Regions from separate parts of the Metabacillus dongyingensis genome, predicted to be linked through region 2. Evidence: riboswitches for the same ligand, from Rfam matches in the RefSeq annotation. Region 2 holds a riboswitch; each other region holds the start of a gene.
The links. Region 2 has a riboswitch for S-adenosylmethionine ahead of mmuP (S-methylmethionine permease). Riboswitches for the same ligand answer to the same signal wherever they lie in the genome.

Region 1: linked by a shared signal. The riboswitch ahead of K8L98_RS21990 (methionine ABC transporter ATP-binding protein) and the one ahead of mmuP (S-methylmethionine permease) in region 2 are both predicted to bind S-adenosylmethionine.
Region 3: linked by a shared signal. The riboswitch ahead of K8L98_RS06230 (methionine biosynthesis PLP-dependent protein) and the one ahead of mmuP (S-methylmethionine permease) in region 2 are both predicted to bind S-adenosylmethionine.

What each region holds. Positions count from the first base shown of each region.
Region 1 covers NZ_CP082944.1:4,422,996-4,429,986, forward strand. The annotation lists gene K8L98_RS21970 (SDR family oxidoreductase) at 1-375, shown strand, start outside; gene K8L98_RS21975 (M20 family metallopeptidase) at 407-1,612, opposite strand; gene K8L98_RS21980 (MetQ/NlpA family ABC transporter substrate-binding protein) at 1,632-2,462, opposite strand; gene K8L98_RS21985 (methionine ABC transporter permease) at 2,476-3,126, opposite strand; gene K8L98_RS21990 (methionine ABC transporter ATP-binding protein) at 3,116-4,147, opposite strand; SAM riboswitch class I at 4,237-4,344, opposite strand; SAM riboswitch class I at 4,429-4,542, opposite strand; gene K8L98_RS21995 (DUF4395 domain-containing protein) at 4,619-5,032, opposite strand; SAM riboswitch class I at 5,248-5,355, shown strand; gene K8L98_RS22000 (alpha/beta hydrolase) at 5,430-6,200, shown strand; gene K8L98_RS22005 (AAA family ATPase) at 6,251-6,982, shown strand.
Region 2 covers NZ_CP082944.1:4,969,357-4,976,347, forward strand. The annotation lists gene K8L98_RS24515 (MFS transporter) at 1-597, shown strand, start outside; gene mmuM (homocysteine S-methyltransferase) at 1,478-2,452, opposite strand; gene mmuP (S-methylmethionine permease) at 2,427-3,830, opposite strand; SAM riboswitch class I at 3,911-4,015, opposite strand; gene K8L98_RS24530 (response regulator transcription factor) at 4,180-4,869, shown strand; gene K8L98_RS24535 (sensor histidine kinase) at 4,866-5,870, shown strand; gene K8L98_RS24540 (ABC transporter ATP-binding protein) at 5,972-6,733, shown strand; gene K8L98_RS24545 (ABC transporter permease) at 6,723-6,991, shown strand, end outside.
Region 3 covers NZ_CP082944.1:1,258,463-1,265,453, reverse strand. The annotation lists gene K8L98_RS06260 (DUF948 domain-containing protein) at 1-131, opposite strand, end outside; gene K8L98_RS06255 (threonine synthase) at 212-1,426, opposite strand; gene K8L98_RS06250 (hypothetical protein) at 1,539-1,838, opposite strand; gene K8L98_RS06245 (YfmQ family protein) at 2,039-2,488, opposite strand; gene K8L98_RS06240 (hypothetical protein) at 2,674-2,868, opposite strand; gene metC (cystathionine beta-lyase) at 3,074-4,258, opposite strand; gene K8L98_RS06230 (methionine biosynthesis PLP-dependent protein) at 4,245-5,369, opposite strand; SAM riboswitch class I at 5,455-5,584, opposite strand; gene K8L98_RS06225 (DMT family transporter) at 5,655-6,542, opposite strand; gene K8L98_RS06220 (hypothetical protein) at 6,709-6,912, shown strand.

The DNA.
Region 1 (6,991 bases), 550 kb from region 2:
GAAGGCTTCAGTGAAAGCCTTCGCCTTGAAGTAAAGCCGTTCGGCATTGATGTTATTTTGGTGGAGCCCGGGTCTTTTTCTACAAATATTTGGACAACAGGCAAAAGAGTTTCACCTGTCTCAATGGAAGCAAGTTCTCCGTATTATGAATATATGATTGGAATAGAAGATGAGCTTGAACGGGGAAGAGAAAAACTTGGAAATCCAGGTGAGGTTGCTGCACTCATTGTAAAGCTTTGTAAAAAAAAGACTGGTGTTAAACTGAGATACACGGTTGGAAAAGGGGTCCGTTTTTCTCTATTTTTAAAAAGAATTCTTCCATGGAGTATGTGGGAATCGATCATCATTGGAAAACTGCTGCCCAGCAAGAAATAGAACCCATCTTTTTGACGGGTTCTTTTCCATTCTAGCTCTCTAACTCCTTGCGATTCTGAAACTCTTCCTTTATATCATTGATTAAAGCTTCATCTGTCAAAAGTCTTAATCCAGTCAAAGCAAGACCTTTTGCCCCCAGAAGCAGAGCTTTGTCACCACGCTCAGATTTAGCTGCTTCCCTGAATTCAACTGTATGTCCAATTAAAGTATCCGGACCGATTTTAATATACGGATGGATCGTTGGCACTGCCTGGCTGATGTTGCCGGCGTCCGTTGAACCTAATCCGTCGCGTTCACCAGTCTCAACATGCTCTCCAAGACTTTCAAGCTCCTGTTTAAAAACAGCATCAAATGTGCGGTTTAAAACCAGATTATCGACTTCATTTTGAAAAGCGATGACGTTCAGCTTTGCCCCTGTTGCAAGTGCTGCACCTTCCGCAATAGCTTTCACGCGTGCAGTCGCTTCACTGCATTTTTTCCGTGTATCTGCCCTGATATAAAAGCGGGCTTTTGCGTATTCCGGCACGATATTCGGCGCATCACCGCCATGTGTAATGATTCCGTGAATTTTCACATCATCTGTTACATGCTGGCGCAAAGCATTAATGCCATTAAAAAGCTGAATGACTGCATCTAAGGCATTAATGCCATGATGAGGAGCAGCTGCTGCATGTGCAGGTTTTCCGATGAACTCAAAGTCAAGAGGATCAACAGCAAGTGAATTTCCGGTAATTCTCGTTGCATTCGCCGGATGCACCATTAACGCAGCGTCAATCCCTTCAAGCAGACCATGTTTGACAAAGCTTCCTTTAGCACTGCCGTTAGGACCTCCTTCTTCAGCCGGTGTTCCGAGGACTACAACTTCTCCCCCGGTTTCATCAATCACTTTGCTCAGTGCAATAGCCGCGGCCGTGCTTGTTGTGCCAATAATGTTGTGGCCGCATGCATGGCCAAGTCCTGGCAATGCGTCGTATTCAGCTAAAAAAGCGATAACCGGTCCGCTTTTTAATGCAGATTTCTTTCTGGCAAGAAAAGCTGTTTCATGTCCGGCAACTCCGCGTTCAACGCTGAAGCCTTCTGATTGAAGAAGATCTGCGAGGAGCTTTGATGCAAAGAACTCCTCATTGCCGATCTCAGGATTTTCATGAATGGAGTGGCTGATTTGAAGATACTTCTCCTTATTGGTATCAATATTTAAAATCGCTGCTTCTTTCAGAGTTTCAACAACTGTACTCAAGATTACCCCTCCTTAGATTTTATTCTCCAATTTTGCTTAAAGGTACAAATGTAGGAATCGTACTTCCGGCATATTCTTTTTCAATAAATTCAGCTGTATCTTCTTCCTGGTAAAGCTCAACAATGCGTTTCAGTTCTTTGCGGTCCTTATCTTCTGTACGTGCTGCAATAATGTTGATATATGGAGTAGCCGTTTCATCTTCATGGAAAATTGAGTCTTTCACTGGGTTAAAGCCTGCATCTACAGCAATGCCGTTATTAATGACCGATCCTGCTACATCCGGTAATACACGCGGTGTCTGGCCAGCAACAACAGGAACAATTTCTAAGTTTTTCGGATTTGAAACAATTTTGTCCAATGAACCATTTCCATCAAAGTCCTCTGGCAGTTCAATCAAGCCTGCATCCTGAAGCAGAAGGAAAGCTCTGCCCATATTGGTTGCTTCGTTTGGAACGGCAATCTTTCCGCCTTTGGGAATGTCTTTAATAGATTTATATTTATCAGAATAAAGCCCAAGTGGAGCAATCACAGTTGTACCGATTGGTGATAGATCAAGATCGTGTTCTTTTTTAAATGCGTTAAAATAAGAAATGGTCTGGAATGCATTTGCATCAAGCTCACCTTCTGCCAGTGCCAGGTTTGGCTGAACGTAATCTGAGAATGTGACAATCTCAATGTTGATGCCTTCTTTTTCGGCTTTCTTTGCAACGAAATCCCAAATGCGGTTATCTGATCCGCTTACGCCAATTTTGACATTTACTTCTTCTTTCCCGTTTGCTGTTTTATTTCCGCAGCCTGCAGCAAGAGCTCCTACTACTAGAATAAGTGCTAGGATAATAAATTTTTTCATTTTGTTTCTCTCCCTATCGTCTTCTGATTTTTTTAGATAATAAGTTTCCTGATGATTGAAGCCCCTGAACGAGCACAACAAGGATTGTAACGGTAATAATCATGACAACTGTGTCAAAGCGCTGGTAGCCGTATGTAATGGCGAGATCCCCGAGTCCGCCGCCGCCGACAGCTCCAGCCATCGCTGATGCCCCGACAAGACCAACCGTTGCGATTGTAAGACTTAATACAAGTGAGCTTAATGCTTCTGGAACGATGAATTTAAAGATGATTTGCGTTGGTGTTGCTCCCATAGCTTCTGCTGCCTCTATGACTCCCGGGTCCACTTCTAATAATGAGTTCTCAATCAATCTCGCAATATATGGACCTGCATAAAAGACAAGCGGCACTACAGCAGCGGCAGTCCCAATTGATGTTCCTACAATTAATCTGGTTAGCGGAACAATCGCAACCATTAATATAATGAAGGGTACAGAACGGAAGATATTGACGACACCGTTCAAGATATTAAAAATAATGGCATTTTCCCATAGGTGCCCTTTTCTTGTAATGACCAGCAGCACACCAAGCGGCAGTCCGATCAAGGTTGAGAAAAGCAATGAAAAACCGGTCATTGCAAGTGTTTCGATCAGTGCATCAATAATTTGCTGTGAATTAACTAGCATGTACTTCCACCTCTTTAACTGTGACATTTTCCTGATTCATTACTAATAACGCCCGTTTAATTTCGCTTTTTGCTCCCTGCAGCTCGACAATCAAATGTCCAAACGGGATGCCCTGAAGCTCTGTGATGTTTCCAAATAAAACATTGATATCAAGATCAAACCGTTTAGCAATCTGAGAAAGCAGCGGCTGGCCCGAAGATTTGCCGACAAAGTTAATTTTGAAAATCTGTCCCTGTGCATTCTCCTCCTGCACTAATTTCAGCACAGACTCAGGGATGGAATCATTCAGAACAGAACTGACAAAGTTCGAAGCTGTTTTTGTTTGAGGATTTGAGAATACATCAAAAACTGAGCCTGACTCGATAATTTTTCCGCCCTCAATTACTGCAACCCTATCGCAAACCTCCCTGATAACTGACATCTCATGGGTGATCATTAAAATTGTAATGTTGTATTCCTGATTGATTTTTTTCAAAAGCTTCAGAATGGACCCGGTTGTTTGAGGATCAAGTGCAGATGTTGCTTCATCACACAATAGAATGGAGGGCTGTGTAGCCAGTGCTCTTGCAATGCCGACACGCTGTTTTTGACCCCCTGACAGCTGGTCTGGATATTGATTTGCTTTGTCCTCTAACCCTACAAACGACAATAATTCTGTTACTCTTTGTTTGATTTCTTTTTGAGAGGCTTTTGCAAGAAGGAGCGGCATCGCAACATTGGCGAAGACCGTTTTGGAATTCAGCAGATTGAAATGCTGGAAGACCATGCCGATTTTGCGTTTTACTTGTCTTACTTCCTTTTGGGATAGTGCCGTTAAATCGAGATTATCAACAATGATTTTTCCCGAGCTTGGACGCTCTAACAAATTCACTGTGCGGATCAGTGTGCTTTTACCGGCTCCGCTGAATCCGATCACACCGCAAATCTCCCCCTGCTTCACATGAAGATCAATGCCGTTAAGGGCTCTCACTTCATTTCCGCCGCTGTTATAAACCTTTGTGACACCTTCAAATTGAATCATATGTATTCCTCCCGTGATATTGAAAATAAAAAAACCCTCTTCTATCCGACAAGAAGAGGGCATGAATTCATAAAGAATCACTAGGTCTCTTCTTATCTCCCAGGCTTTTTGCCTGCTGGAATTGGCACAGTACTTTTTTATAAAAGTCCGCTGCCGAAGCATCATCAGGCCAGTCCCTCCGCTTCTCTGGATAAGAAATCTATTTAATTTGCTAAAAAACAAAAAACCTCTTCCTGAAAGCCAAGAAGAGGGTAAGATCAAAGGTAAAAGACCGTTCACTCTTCTTATCTCTCAAGCGAAATCACGCTTGTTGGAGTTGGCACAGTTCTCAGGAAAGTCCGAGTCTGCTGCCGAGGTTTCAAAGGGCCAAATCCCTCCACCTCTCGTGATAAGAAGTTTCATATTTTCGATGTGAGTCCTACTTTACGCTGGTATTTTCAAAAAGTCAACACTTTTTTTATAAAAATATGACTACTTTGAAAGCCTGCGGTATCGGTATTGCTGCCACTGAAAACGAATAAAGCAGCCAACACAAAAGCCTAATATGGCAACGAATGCAGCTAGCGCGACCATAGCGGTAAAGATATAAGCCAGAGTCATCCAGTTCATCATATAACCAAGAAAACCAAGACTAAGACAGATGACTGCAATCATCTGATTGAACTGCTGCTGTTCGAAATCCTCGGGAATGTATTCCGAAGGCTTTTTTCTTAAAAAGAGCTTTGCCGTCTTCATAATAGGGTTAAATTTAAAAAGAAGCCCCATTAATCCTGGAATAAGAGGTATAAGAAGAAACCAGCCGGATCCTGAAACCCAAGCGGCTGCGACAGATAACACAATAAACCATTGATTCGTTAATACAAGAGGTTTAGGAATCGTATTCACTTAAATCCCACCTATCTGATTGGAATATTAGTATTCTACTCCTATTTTTGTCATTTGTGAAGATAGAAACTTCAGGGGATTTCCCCCCCTTAAAAGCGTGTGAATGGGGTACTCAAATCGCTGATTCTCTGCTTTCATAACCTCAAAGTTTATTGACAGTTAGAAGGCGGCCGTGATAAGATCATTAAAACCAACTAAACCAATCAGAATTAAATAAATTATCAAGAGTGAACGAGAGATCTGGCTCCGCGACTTCACAGCAACCGCCGGCAAACGGAAAGGTGCTCCCACCAGCAAAGCTGCTGTGCTTTGGTTGATAGAGAAAAAACCTCTCTTTATAGCCAATGAAAGAGAGGGTTTTTTATTTTATGATTTGTATGAATTGGAGGAATCACAAATGACTGAAACGATTTACTCTGTATTGCCCGGTGCTGAAAGCTTTTTTTATAAAGGAAATGAGATTGGCATTCTGCTTTGCCATGGATTTGTAGGAACACCTCAAAGTGTTGGAGAACTGGGAAAACTGCTTGCTGATAAAGGCTTCACCGTTCTTGCCCCGCGATTAAAAGGCCACGGGACAAATGCTCACGAGCTTGAAGCCTGCTGTTATCTGGATTGGATCAAAGACATTGAACAGGCTTATTTAAAGCTGAAAAAAATCTGCCGGAAAGTATTTATTGCAGGTCAGTCTATGGGCGGCATCCTAGCTTTGCATTTAGCTGGCAAATACAAAGAAATCAGCGGTGTGATTACGATTAATGCTGCTTTAAGCGTGCCTGGATATGAGTCTTTCGAAGATCTGACAGAGCCAAGGTTCATTGCTGAAGGAAAACCGGATATAAAAGCAGAAGGAATCGAAGAAATTACTTACTCAGCTGTTCCAATTACAGCCGTTCATAATCTCCTTAATCTTATAAAATTTATAAAACCAAAGCTTTCAGAAGTCTCATGTCCGCTGCTCGTTTTTAAATCCGAAGAAGACCATGTCGTCCCTCCGGACAGCTCCGATACCCTTTTTGAAAATGTCTCATCATCTATGAAAAAAATCATCAGTCTAACTAACTCCTATCACGTTGCTTCCATGGATTACGATAAAGAAATTATTGCAGATAGAACCTCGGATTACATTCATTTGTGCTGTCATCCATTCTACAAAATTTCCGTTTAGCCAATGACATTCATCCGGCATTCCTGCTAAACTAAGTGCAGGTGATAAACATGTTTTTAAAATTAATCAAATTAAATAAAGAAGAGATTCCTTCGTTTGAAACGTATCCTTTTTCCATTCCTGCCATTTCACATTTGGATGAACTTAAAATTAAAAGCCCTGTTACTTTTTTTGTAGGCGAAAATGGATCCGGCAAATCGACTTTGATGGAAGCCATTGCCTATCAGTGCGGGTTTAATACCGCTGGCGGCAGCCATCATCTTTATGAAACTAGAAGCTCTCAATCTGATTTAGGAAAGTATATCAAGCTTGCCTGGATGCCTAAAATTAAAAATGGCTTTTTCCTAAGAGCTGAGTCCTTTTATCAGTTTGCATCCTATCTGGAAGAATTGAATGAAGAGCCATTGTCAGGTGACGTTTTTGGCCCATATGGCGGTAAATCGCTTCATCATCAATCACATGGTGAATCTTTTTTATCCCTCTTTCTCAATCGTTTCGGCAATGGCAAGAAAGCCGTCTATTTATTGGATGAGCCAGAGGCCGCACTTTCTCCATCAAGACAGCTGACCCTGCTCCGCATCATTCATGACTTAACAAAAGACGGCGAAGCGCAATTTATTATTGCCACACATTCTCCTATCCTTCTGGGATTTCCCGGGGCGAATATATTAAGCTTTGATTCGGAAAGCATAGCTGAAATCGATTATACCGAGACGGATCATTATCAGATTACAAAGTATTTTTTGGAGAAATCGCAATCGGTTTTTGGAAGAGCTTTTTAAAGAAGAATA
Region 2 (6,991 bases):
CTTTCAAATTTTGTAGAGCCAAGTGCTTTGCCGATTGCATTTATTACACTTGCAGCGGCGTTTTGCTATTCAAGTGTTTTGTCCTTTATTAACTTCTATGCGAAGGACATTCATCTTGTCAGCACAGCAAGCTTCTTTTTCATCGTCTATGCGGCAGCTGTATTGGCATCACGCCCTTTTACCGGCCGCTTAATGGACAAAAAAGGGGCAAATTTCATTATGTATCCTGCCTTCCTCTTATTTGGAGCTGGGATGTTCCTTTTGAGCACGGCAAGCACTAGCTTCATTTTCTTGCTTTCTGGTGTTTTGATCGGCCTTGGATTTGGAAACATGCAGTCGGCGACACAGGCGATTGCCGTTAAATTAACGCCTCCTCACCGTATGGGTCTTGCCACTTCGACTTTCTTTATCTTTCTTGATGCAGGTTTAGGGTTCGGACCTTATCTGCTTGGATTTGTCATTCCGGTGACAGGATACAGTACCTTGTATGTGATATTAGGCGTATTAGTCTTTGCCAGTTCTGTTCTTTACTACTTCTTGCACGGGAAGAGGGAAAGTGCGGCATGGGCAAAAGTTAATGCTTCTGCATCAGCTTGATGAGCCGGCAGAAAGAGGACATCCCAAATGGGGATGTCCTTTTTCTTTGAATCTATTAAATTTCAGAATGCTCAAAGACCCCCTATGTTTCCCAAATTCTACATAATCCCTGACTTGGATACTCATAGACCCTCTATGCTTCCCCAAATTCTACTAAACCCCAGACTTGGATACTCATTGACCCCTTATGCTTCCCCAAATTCTACTAAACCCCAGACTTGGATACTCATTGACCCTCTATGCTTCCCAAAATTCTACTAAACCCCATACTTGGATACTCATAGACCCCTTATGCTTCCCCAAATTCTACTAAACCCCAGACTTGGATACTCATTGACCCTCTATGCTTCCCCAAATTCTACAAAACCCCAGACTTGGATACTCATAGACCCTCTATGCTTCCCCAAATTCTACATAAACCCAGACTTGGATACTCATAGACCCCTTATGCTTCCCCAAAATCTACAAAATTCCAGACCTGGATACTCATAGACCCCCTATGCTTCCCCAAATTCTACTAAACCCCAGACTTGGATACTCATAGACCACCTATGCTTCCCCAAATTCTACAAAAACCCAGACTTGGATACTCATTGACCCTCTATGCTTCCCCAAATTCTACTAAACCCCAGACTTGGATACTCATTGACCCTCTATGCTTCCCCAAATTCTACTAAACCCCATACTTGGATACTCATAGACCCTCTATGCTTCCCCAAATTCCACTAAACCCCAGACTTGGATACTCATTGACCCTCTATGCTTCCCAAAATTCTACTAAACCCCAGACTTGGATACTCATAGACCACTTATGCTTCCCCAAATTCTACAAAACCCCAGACTTGGATACTCATAGACCCCCATGCTTCCCCAAATTCTATTAAATCCCAGACTCGGATACGACATTTTCACTAGTCCGCCATTTTTTTGAAATCTTTTCAATATGGTGAGGTGATGTTCGGCAGCAGCCTCCTATTAAGCGGGCACCTGACTTGAACCAGTCTTCTGATAGATGATCCAGTTCAAGACAAGATTTCTGGCCATGCCATGTTTTAGTGTCTGGATTGTAGGCTTCTCCAGAATTCGGGTAAACAATAACCGGGTTTTTTGTATGGCTGCTGATCACTTTTATGGCTTCATTCACTAATTCCAGTGGTGCACAGTTGATCCCAATTGCAGCTATTTGCCCGTCGTCCCCGAAGGTATTTGCACACACCTCGAGCAAAGTGCCATCACTAATCGCTTTCTCATTTTTCAAGGAAAAGGATAGCCATGCATATGTATAGGGAAATTCATTCAATAAAGAACGTAATACTTTTGCTTCTTGAAGAGAAGGAATGGTTTCAAATGCCAGTATATCAGCACCTGCTTCAATCAATGCTGACATTCTGGGACGATGAAAATCTTTTAAAGCCTCATCCGTAACCCCATAGTTGCCTGTATACTCCGAACCGTCTGCAAGATAGGCGCCATAGGGACCGATTGATGCCGCAACCAATGGCTTTGGTCTAATAGCTTCCATTTCTTCCTTCCAAAAATCATCTCTTGCTTTTCTTGCAATCACCACTGTTTTTTTTATTAATTGCACAGCTTCTTCTTCTTCGATTCCCCGCTTCAAGAAACCATCGATTGTTGCTTGATAGCTGGCCGTAATTGCACAGTCCGCTCCCGCACGGAAATAGTCTGAATGAACCTGATAAATCGCTTCGGGGTTTTCCAGTAATATTCGGGCAGACCAAAGGGGATCGTCTAAATCACAGCCATGCTGCTCGAGTTCTGTAGCAAGTGCCCCATCAAGGATCATGACGGAATAGTCACTTAAAATGGTTTCAATTGGATTGAGTTTCTGCTGCATATCCTTCTCCTCTTTTCTTAATAAAATGTGTTGCATAATAGCTTCCATAGCAAAACAAAATAAATGAAATGCCGCAATAGAGGGCAATTCGCTGTGCAGGATCAAATGCGATTCCAACCAAAGATGCTAAACACAGCACAAAAGATGCAATCGGCACCAGGGGATAGAAAGGTGTCCGGTAAACCAGGTCCTTTATCGAATGTCCTTGTTTTATATATTGTCTGCGAAAGAAAAACTGTGACACGCTAATACTCATCCATACGGCAACCACGGCTAAACCTGAAATGGAGACAAGAACTATATATACTGTATCTGGCGCAATAACACTTGAGAACAAAGCCAGGGTGCCGCCAAGCATACTGAAAATCACTGCATATATAGGCACACCGCGCTTTGACACTCTTGCAAAAATAGGTGATATGGTTTTCTTATCTGAAAGTGACCAGAGCATTCTGGAAGCAGCATACAGGCCTGAGTTTGCTGCAGACAAAATGGCTGTTAAGATCACGAAATTCATGATATCTGCTGCATAAGGAATACCGATTCGTTCAAATACAGAAACAAAGGGGCTTTTTAAAACTCCTGAATCTGATGCAGGCAGCAGTGCAGATAAAACAACAATGGTTCCAACAAAAAAGATAATCAATCTCCATAATGTTGTCCGAATCGCCATTGGAATTGTTTTTTCCGGATTGACTGTTTCTCCAGCTGCAACCCCTATTAATTCCGTTCCCGAATAGGCAAAATTCACAGCAAGCATCGTCATAATAACGGCAAATGCACCATTTGGAAATAATCCTTCATTTGTGAGATTCGTAAAGAACGGAGCTGAATTGGAATCCGTCAGAGGAATAAAACCTACAATTGCTGCTCCACCCAAAAGAATAAAAATCACTATGGCAGCGACTTTAATCGCTGCAAACCAAAATTCAGATTCCGCGAAAAACTTAACCGTCACAGCATTTAATGCAAAGATTATCAACGCAAACACCGCACTCCAAATCCAGACGTTAATAGATGGAAACCACCTCTGCATCAGCAGCCCCGCTGCCGTGAATTCTGAACCTAACGCAACCGTCCAAGTCAGCCAATACAGCCAGGCTACAGTATATCCTGTCCCTGGACCAATATATTTAGCGGCATAGCTATGAAAAGCGCCTGTCTCCGGCATATGGACGGCTAATTCCCCCAAACAAAGCATAACGAGATAAACGACCAGGGCACCCACAAGATACGACAGGATCGTCCCAAACGCTCCTGCCTGTTGAATCGTATAACCCGTGCTTAAGAATAAACCTGTCCCAATTACACCTCCAAGAGATAACATGACTAAATGACGAGATTGCATTTTCCTTTGAAATTGCTGCTTAGCTTCCATTTTTACTCCCCTTTTTTCACATCCAAAAAAATGAAAAACGCACTCTTTAAAAAGAGTGCGTTACTGACAAATAAAAGGCACGCTTATCTATCAGGTCAATTCACCCGCTGGAGTTAGCACAGTATCTTAATAGACCTGCTGCTGAGGTTTCAAAGGGCCAGTCCCTCCACCTCTCTGGATAAGAAATTATTTTTTTACTACAATAGCAATCTATTGAATCAATGTCAAGATTAGTATGAATATTCCGTTCACTTATGTATTCTGACATCTTGTCAAGCCCATCTATAGCACACAGAATTGTTTTCCTATACAATAATTGTAAAAGAAACCTTATAGTGTGGTGAAACTCATGTTTAAACTTCTATTAATTGAAGATGATTTAACCCTGTTTAATGAAATCAAAGAACGATTAAATCAGTGGTCTTATGATGTTTATGGCATTACAGATTTTAATAAAGTCATGCAGGAATTCTCAGCCGTAAAGCCAGATTTGGTCATCATTGATATTCAGCTGCCGAAGTTTGACGGCTTTCATTGGTGCCGGATGATCCGGTCGCATTCGAATGTGCCGATCATTTTTCTCTCCTCGCGGGATCATCCGACTGATATGGTCATGTCTATGCAGCTTGGTGCTGATGATTTTGTTCAAAAGCCCTTTCACTTTGATGTGCTGATTGCTAAAATCCAGGCCATTCTCCGCCGTGTTTATAACTACAATACAGAGCAAGTAAGTCTGAAAACATGGTGCAATGCTGCGGTTGATTATGAGCGAAATACGGTTACGAACGAAACCGGTTCCGTTGAACTGACAAAGAATGAAATGTTCATTCTTAAACTATTGATTGAACAAAAAAACAAAATTGTCAGCAGGGACAAGCTCATGAACAGCCTGTGGGATGATAGACGCTTCATAAGCGATAATACGTTAACAGTGAATGTCAATCGCCTGCGAAAACGGCTGGATGAAATTGGTCTTGGTCAATTTATTGAGACAAAAGTAGGCCAGGGATATCTTGCGGCAGAAGAGGAAATGGTATGATTCTCCGTTTCTTAAAAGAGCGCCGGAGCTGGATTCTGTTCTTTATTATCATTCATTTTTTTATTCTATTTATCGCTTTCATTGACTCAGCCATTCCAGTGCAGTCAGTCCTGTATATTGTTTTTCTTTCCATGATCGCTTTTATTATCTTCTTATCTGTTCGGTACAACAAAGAAACTGCTTTTTATAAAAGTCTGGCAGATCGGGAAAACAACCTTGATATATCAAGCATTCCAGCTCCGGAAAGCCCGTTTGAACAATTGGTTGAAAAGACGCTCAGCGAACAGGCGCAGTCCCTGAAAAAAGATGCTTTGCACAACAGAATTTCGCTTGAACAGGAAAAAGATGAACTGTTATCGTGGATTCATGAAGTGAAGACCCCGCTCACTGCCATGCATTTAATGATCGAACGCATGGAAGACGATGTGATGAAAACTCATTTGACGTATGAGTGGCTGCGGATTCACCTTTTGCTTGACCAGCAGCTGCATCAAAAACGAATTCCGTTTATTGAAAATGATTTATACATTGAAACGGTTGATTTGGAAAGCGTGATTTTCAGTGAAATTAAAACACTTCAGGCATGGTGTATTCAAAAAGGGATTGGTTTTGACATTCAGCTTGATCAAAAGGAAGTCCTTAGTGATGCGAAATGGCTTGCCTTTATTATTAGACAAATCTTAACGAATGCAGTGAAATACAGCGTGGCGTCTGACATTATCATAAAATGCTGGAAGCAGGATGATCAAGTAAGAGTTCAGGTGAAAGACTCCGGCCGGGGCATTGATCCAAAGGACCTGCCCCGCATATTCGATAAAGGCTTCACATCGACCATAAACCATCATGATCATGCTGCTACAGGAATGGGGCTGTATCTGGCTAAAAAAGCAGCTATACCGCTGCTGATTGATATTCACGTACAGTCTATTATCCACACAGAAACAGCATTTACGTTAATTTTCCCAAAAAGAAATGACTTTGCAGCCGTCATTAGCGTGTGACAAGAATGTCACATGCTTTTCTATTTTGTTCGCACAATAAAAGGAAAAGGACCTTTCTTCTTTTTATAATTAAGCTATCGAATTAAGAGGAGGAAGCAAGTATGGCGATATTAGAAGCATCAAAGCTCCATAAAAGCTACGGAAATAAATTGAATAAACAGGAAGTCCTTAAAGGAATTGACCTTACGATACAAGAAGGCGAATTTGTCAGCATTATGGGTGCGTCCGGCTCAGGGAAAACAACGCTGCTGAATGTTCTTTCTTCAATTGATAAAGTGAGCGGCGGGACCATCCAAATTGAACACAAAGAAATGACGGGCATGAAGGAAAAGGAGCTTGCTGAATTCAGAAAGCATCATCTCGGATTTATTTTTCAGGATTATAACCTTCTGGACACACTGACAGTAAAAGAAAATATTCTGCTGCCGCTTTCCATTTCAAAGGTTCCTAAAAAAGAAGCGGATCAGAAATTTCATGCATTAGCAAATGAGCTCGGCATCTACGAGTTAAAAGATAAGTATCCGAATGAAATTTCCGGGGGACAGAAGCAGCGTACTTCTGCAGCACGTGCCTTTATTCATGAGCCAAGCATCATTTTTGCCGATGAACCAACAGGCGCGCTTGATTCTAAATCCGCTGCTGACCTGCTGAATAAGTTGACCGAACTTAATGAAAAAAGAAAAGCTACCATTGTCATGGTCACGCATGATCCTGCTGCGGCAAGCTACTGCAGCAGAGTCATCTTTATAAAAGACGGACAAATCTACACACAATTGAACAAAGGGGAGCAAACAAGACAGGCTTTCTTTAAAGACATCATGAAAACGCAAGGCGTTCTTGGCGGTGTTCAGGATGAACGTTAATCAACTGATCATAAAAAACCTGAAAAAAAATATAAAGAACTACTTTCTCTATATTTTTGCCCTCATTTTCAGCGTTGCGCTTTATTTTGCTTTTGTCACTCTGCAGTATGATCCTTCCATGGACGCGGTAAAGGGTTCTATCAAAGGCGGCGCCGCCATCCGGGCTGCATCTGTCCTGCTGATTGCCATCGTGACGATCTTTTTGCTCTACGCCAATAACATTTTCATTAAACGCCGCAGCAAAGAGATTGGGCTGTT
Region 3 (6,991 bases), 1.3 Mb from region 2:
TTTCTTACCTCAACTAGCGTCTCATTAGTCTCTTCGAGTGTAACCATTCCCCTTCTGAGCGTTTGAATCAAATACCCGACAAGACAAATAAACGCTAAAGCAGCTCCGACAGCACTTAGCTCAATTAACATATAGCACCCCCACGGCCGATTATGTACAAGACATGCTGTACATTGGTAAATTATATGTTTCGGCCATGGCCAGTAGAAGCTTATAGTTTCAGCATTTCACCTTTTCGAAGAAGCGGTGCTTCTGCATGAACAGTTTCCGGATATTTGATTCCCTGCCCTGTATTCAGGCAGACTACTGTCTCATCTTCTTTAATCCAGTTTCTTTCTCTTAAAATACGTGCCGCTGCAAAAGTCGCCGCCCCCTCGGGACAAATAAAACAGCCTTCTAATTCAGCAACATGTGACTGCTCCTCTTGAATCTCTTTTTCAGAAACAGCAATTGCACAGCCATTCGTATCATAAATTCCCTGAAGAACCAGAAAATCACCTATCGCTTTAGGAACATTAATGCCAAACGCATCCGTCTGCGAGTTTTCCCAGAACTCTGATTCCGTTTTGCCTTCATCAAAAGCTTTCACAATTGGTGCGCAGCCCTCAGCCTGAACAGCAACAAGACGGGGAAGCTTGTCCTTGCTGATCCAGCCAAGCTCCTGCAATTCAAGAAGTGCTTTGTAGATTCCGATTATGCCCACACCCCCGCCAGTCGGGTACAAAATAACATCAGGCACACTCCAATTCAGCTGTTCCGCAATTTCATACCCCATCGTCTTTTTCCCTTCAATGCGGTATGGCTCTTTTAGAGTAGAAGCATCGTAAAAACCCTCATCACTTACAACCTGCGCTACAACTTTGCCTGCATCACTTATTAATCCATCAATTAAATACAAGTTCGCACCGGATATTGCTGTTTCTTTTCTAGTAATAAGAGGCGCATCAAGAGGCATGATAATATACGGCTCAATTCCCGCTCTTGCTGCATAGAGTGACCACGCTGCACCCGCATTCCCGTTTGTCGGCATTGCAAATGTTTTCACACCCAGTTCCTTCGCTTTGGAAATACCGACAGCAGCTCCTCTCGCTTTAAAAGAACCGGTTGGAATGAGACCTTCATCTTTCATAAGAAGATGTTGAATCCCGAGTTCGCCTCCGATTCTGGCCATCTTAAGCAGCGGTGTCATGCCCTCTCCCATCGAAACAATATTGTCCGGATTTTCTACCGGCAGCAGCTCATGATATTTCCATAGACTGTTCTCCCGATGACTTACCTCTTCTTTCGTCAAAACAGATTTAATTTGATCCAAATGATAGTTTACCAGTAACGGCGATCCGCACGTGCAAAGCTGCTGAATCGTTTCTGCTGAATACTCCGCCCCGCATTTCGGACAGCTTAAATGTGATAGATAACTATAGTTCATGAACAAATCCCTCCTAAAAGAAAAAACCCCTAACAAGTGGATGTTAAGGGCCTTCGGTTTTCCGATCAGCATATGTATAGAAAGATAGCTTATCTTTTTTTTATAGTCAAACTTAACGGCTGCTTTCCCGATTATGTCTCCGTCTGAGAATCTGATTGATCATTTTATAATTTAAAACATTAAACCACAACAATGCATCGATAAAAAAACTGCCGGTCTCAACATCATCATTTCTCATTTTTTCCTCAATGAACCATCCAACAAAGTAGCTCCCCACAAGCCAGATCAAGTATATCTGCAGGAATTCACCGAAGGTCCCCTCAAAAGGAATCGCAATAAACTTAAAAATGGCAAGCACTCCTGTAATCAAAACAAAAAATGACGCACCTAAAAGAAAAAAGAGTCTAAACAAAAAACCTAAACACCCCACTGCATCTCACACCTCTCTCTAAAATAATATCATTCATCTGGAAGTTCGAGAATGTATTTTCTGTTTTTTCAGCTGCCGGTTAAGATGCAGTAATGAGAGGCAGGCGGATACCTGTATTTTAGTCACGAATGCTTGAGGTGAGTTATTTGCACTCTTTTTGGCAGAAGGATTATGCCAAGTTTTTAAACGATTTCCTCTGTTAATGAATTCGAACGTTTTTGGAGGCTATCAGAAAGCAGACTGTAGGCGGCTATTTTCTTTTTGTACTGTTTTACTACATAAACGTGATCTTTGTAACTGTATACAAATAACCTAACATCCTTTTTTCCTCTTTTAGTATCAATAACTATTGGAGTCCCGCTGTTATCTGGATGTAAAAATAATTTCTCGCTCCCTGGATAGATATAATATTTTTTAAAAAATGTAGCTTCGTTAAAATAATTAATAACTTGAATTTTTTCTTCACCTTCCAATAAATTCCCATTAATAGTTAGTGTGGAATTTGAGTCACTAAGTTTTGAATGAATCTCAAATTTGCTGAGAAGCCATTCAACACCAAACGTTGGAATACAGGTTATTACTATTTTAAGAGCACTCATTAGAATTAATGAAATCAAAACTGCCCAAGTCATATTTATCATTCTCCTTCCTTTAATAGTTGAACTTTTAAAACACTATAAACCTAATAATGTGTCCTAAATTCTTTAAATACCTAAATCAATATTTTCTTCTTTTTCCACAGGAAATGTACACCTGACAAAATTATTATCACGTTCTTCTGATTTATAGCTTCATTAGGTTATTGACATGATCTAAATTAGGCAAACCATGATACATATACGCCTACTGCAATAAGAGAAATAAAAATAACAATAACGTAAATCCAAGTTAAATTGGAAGTGTTTCGTTTTACTGCGTTCCTATAATCTTTATCTCCTTTTCCAGCTATTAATAAAGTGGAAATAAGTGAAACGATTCCAATAATTATCACTAAACCTATTGCAAGTTCCATGGTATACACCTCATTATCTGCACAGGCAGCTTCTCAGCTTATCTGCGTTACTTATAAACTCTACCGTATTATACAATTAAGAACAAATGTAATAACCGTCCAATTTGGAATAATTTTGACCATCCATTTCATAGTTGTCTTGCGAAAGTTTCTATACAACACGAAAAAAAAACGATTCCCCACAAAGGAATCGTCCTAAACTCTATCAAGCTCTCAATTTATTAATAGCATGTGCAGGCAGCTTCGCCAAGGCCTTCCCAAAATCTTTGATCAAGTCGTCTGCATCCTCAAGGCCTACGCTGATGCGCAATAAACCATCCGAGATCCCGCGGCGCTCCCGCTCTTCTTTTGGCATGGCAGCGTGAGACATTCTGGCCGGATAGGAAAGAATAGATTCTACTGCGCCGAGGCTTACAGCAAATACAGGGAGCTCCACATTTTTAACAAGGGTGCGGACAGCGTCTTCATCGGCTAATGTGAATGATAGCACGGCACCTGGTCCGTCCGCCTGGTAACGCTGAATCGAGTGGCCAGGATGGAACGTTAATCCTGGATAATAAACGTTTCGGACAGCTTTATGCTTAGACAAGTACTCTGCCAGCTTCCTCGCAGATGCTGATGATTGCTGTAGTCTGACGTTCAGTGTTTTCATTCCGCGGAGCACAAGCCAGCTGTCCTGCACGCCGAGTACCGCACCGAATGCATTTTGCAGTTTCCCTACCTGTGCAGCAAGCTCTTCGTCTTTTACAACCGCGAGTCCTGCAAGTACATCACTGTGTCCAGCCAAAAACTTGGTTGCGCTGTGAAGCACGATATCGACTCCTAGCTCGAGTGGACGCTGAAGGACTGGTGTTAAAAACGTATTGTCTAAAAATGTTAAACAGTTATTTGCTTTTGCAAGTTTCGTAATGCCCTGGATGTCGGTAATTTTCAAAAGCGGATTTGACGGTGTCTCAACATAGATAACTTTTGTATTCGGCTTGATGTGTGACGCCACTTCATGCAAATCGGTCATGTCGACAAAGCTGTATTCAATGCCGAATCTGCTCAATACATCTGTGATGATCCTGTATGTTCCGCCGTATACATCTTCAGTAATTAGAACGTGGTCTCCTTTAGAAAGGAGCAAGAAACAGGTTGAAATGGCCGCCATTCCAGAAGCAAAGGCAAATCCTTTGGTACCGCCTTCTAGTTCGGCAATTGTTTCTTCTAATGCCTCGCGTGTCGGGTTCCCCGATCTGCTGTAATCAAATTTTCCATAGTCATCAAAGTCAAATTGGTGAAAAGTAGAGGAATGATTGATCGGCACGCTTACCGCTCCTGTTTCCTTTTGCACCTTTTGACGATTGTGGAGCAGCTTCGTCTCGAATTTCCAATCATCGTTGCTCAACTTTCTCCGCCTCCTTCATCAGTTCAAATGCTTCTGTTAAATCCTTTTCCAAATCTCCTGCGTATTCAATTCCGACAGAAAAGCGCAATAGCTTGTTGCACACGCCATTTGCAACGCGAATCTCTTCAGGAATATCCATATGAGTCTGAGTCGCTGGATATGTGATAAAGCTTTCCACTCCGCCCAGGCTTTCTGCAAATGTGATCGTCTTTAAGGCTTTCAAAAATGGATTCACCCATTCTTCCTTCTGCAGCCTGAATGAAAGCATTCCGCCTTTGCCAGGATAAAGCACCTCTGTCACTTCTGTTTGATTTTCAAGAAATACTGCAAGCTTTCCGGCATTTTTTTCATGCTGGTTCATCCGCAGGGCCAGGGTTTTCATGCCGCGGATCAAGAGCCATGAATCAAAAGGAGAAAGCACCCCCCCGATCGCGTTGTGATGCTGTGCAAGCTCTTCACAAAGCTCTGTTCCCTTAGCAACAACCAAACCGGCAAGCACATCATTGTGTCCGCCCAAATATTTGGTGGCACTATGTATGACAATGTCCGCTCCATCTAAAATCGGCGTTTGCAGGATCGGCGTGTAGAAGGTGTTGTCGACAATCAGCAGCAGATGGTTTTCACGGGCTATTTTAGCAATCTTGCTGACCTCTGTTTCCTGCATCAAAGGATTAGTCGGAGTTTCCAGAAAAATGGCCTTTGTGCGTTCATTGATCAGCTGCTGCGTACAGTTTTCGTCGTTAAAATCAGCGTAATGAAAAACAAGTCCGTATTTTCTCCATTCCCGTTCGAATAAACGGTAGGTTCCCCCGTACAAATCTGAGGATACAATGAGCTCGTCTCCGCTTTTAAACAATGCCATCAATGTCTGAATCGCTGCCATTCCTGAACTGAAGGCATATCCCTGATCTCCATGCTCAAGCTCTGCAATGGCTTTTTCAAGTATCGCCCGAGTAGGATTTCCAGTGCGGATGTAATCAAATCCAGTTGATTCCCCAATTCCATTGTGCCTGTATGCTGTAGAAAAATAGACGGGCGGATTCACTGTTCCCGTTACGTTTTCACTTCGATTTCCAATTTGCGCCAAGATTGTTTCAATGCGTTCTGACATTTCCAACACCGTCCCATTGTTTTTTCTAAAATAAAAAACGTCTTCCTCATTTAAGAAGAAGACGTTGATATCGAATGATTGCTTCTCCTTATCTCCCAAGCTTATTACCTGCGCTTGCTGGATTTAGCACCTTGGTTCGAACAGGAACATTCTCTGTTCTTTTCCGGTTGCTGAGATTTCACAGGGCCAGAACCCTCCATCTCTCTGGATAAGAATAAATAGTATGAACTTTTTGAATTGTTTTTATAACCTTATCTCATTATCAAATATTTTGCAAGGGGTTTTTTATGAATATTTACGATTCACAATCATCACACCTGCAATAATCAACAAACCGCCTGCCCCGCTCATTAATAAAAAAGGTTCATTCAGCAAGATGACTGCCGCAATAACAGTTGCAAGCGGTTCAAAGTAAAGAAAGGATGACACTTTAGCCGCCTCCATGACCTCCAGGGCTTTTCCCCAAAACCAGTATGCGACTGCCGAGACAAAGATTCCGAGAAACAGCAAATGAGTCCAGTTTTCCTGTGTCAGCACAGTCAGCTGAACCCAGCCGTTATTTCTCATAAAGAATGGAATTGTCATCAAAAAACCAATAAGGCTTGTATAAAAAGTAATGGTTAATGCAGGATAAGGGATTTTTAATTTTTTTATAAGAATGGAATAAACCGCCCAATTTAATGTACTTAAGATCATCAGTGCATATCCCATATTAGCATGAAAGGTTAATGACCCGCCTTGTCCATAAGATGTAATCAAGAGAACGCCAAGTACAGCAATTGACATGCCTGCAGCTTTAAAAAGCGTAAACGTTTCTTTTAAAAATAGAGATGCCAGAACTGCTGTGAATATCGGGGAAAAAGAGATGATCCATCCTGCTTCCGATGCCTGAATGGACTTCAATGCCGCAGCCTGTATGACTTGATGGACAAAGATTCCGAGTACGGCAAGTATAAAAACCTCAGGGAGATAATCCATTTTTATTTTTAAAGGCTGACGAAAAAGGAAAAGAAGGAGGAATAAAAAGAGAGATGCAATACCAAAACGCAAAACAAGCAATGTAAAAGGTTCCAGCTGAACTAAAACAGCTTTTGTTGATACAAAGGAAATTCCCCAGAACGAAATTGAGACAGCTGCATAGATACCTGCTGTAACATGAATTGATTTCCTCATTTTCAGGCATCCTTCCCTTTATCAGGCTTGTCTTCTTATAAGGAATATGTACGGAATAAAGGAATTATGACGGGTTTAAATCTGTCAAAAAGTGTTCAAATGAACTGTCTTTTTTTTACAGATTACCTTGGTATATTTATCCTATAAGTGAAAGGCGGCAATACGGATGACATATTCATTAACAAAGCCAAAATGGGGTCTTTTTACAATCCTTGTTCTTCTCATAGCGGGATCAAATGCGGCGATTTACCGATTTCCATTTATGCAGCCTGTTCCAGCAGGAGCAAAGAACGCAAATGTTATTCTTCTGAATGCGGATGAGGCCCGTCAATTCATTTCAGACGTATCAGCAAAAATCAATCGTGCATGAAGCAAGAATTTTGTCACAATTCATGCTAAAATAAATGGAAGCGTTTTTAATAATGGATGTGACAGCGTCCAACATCTTT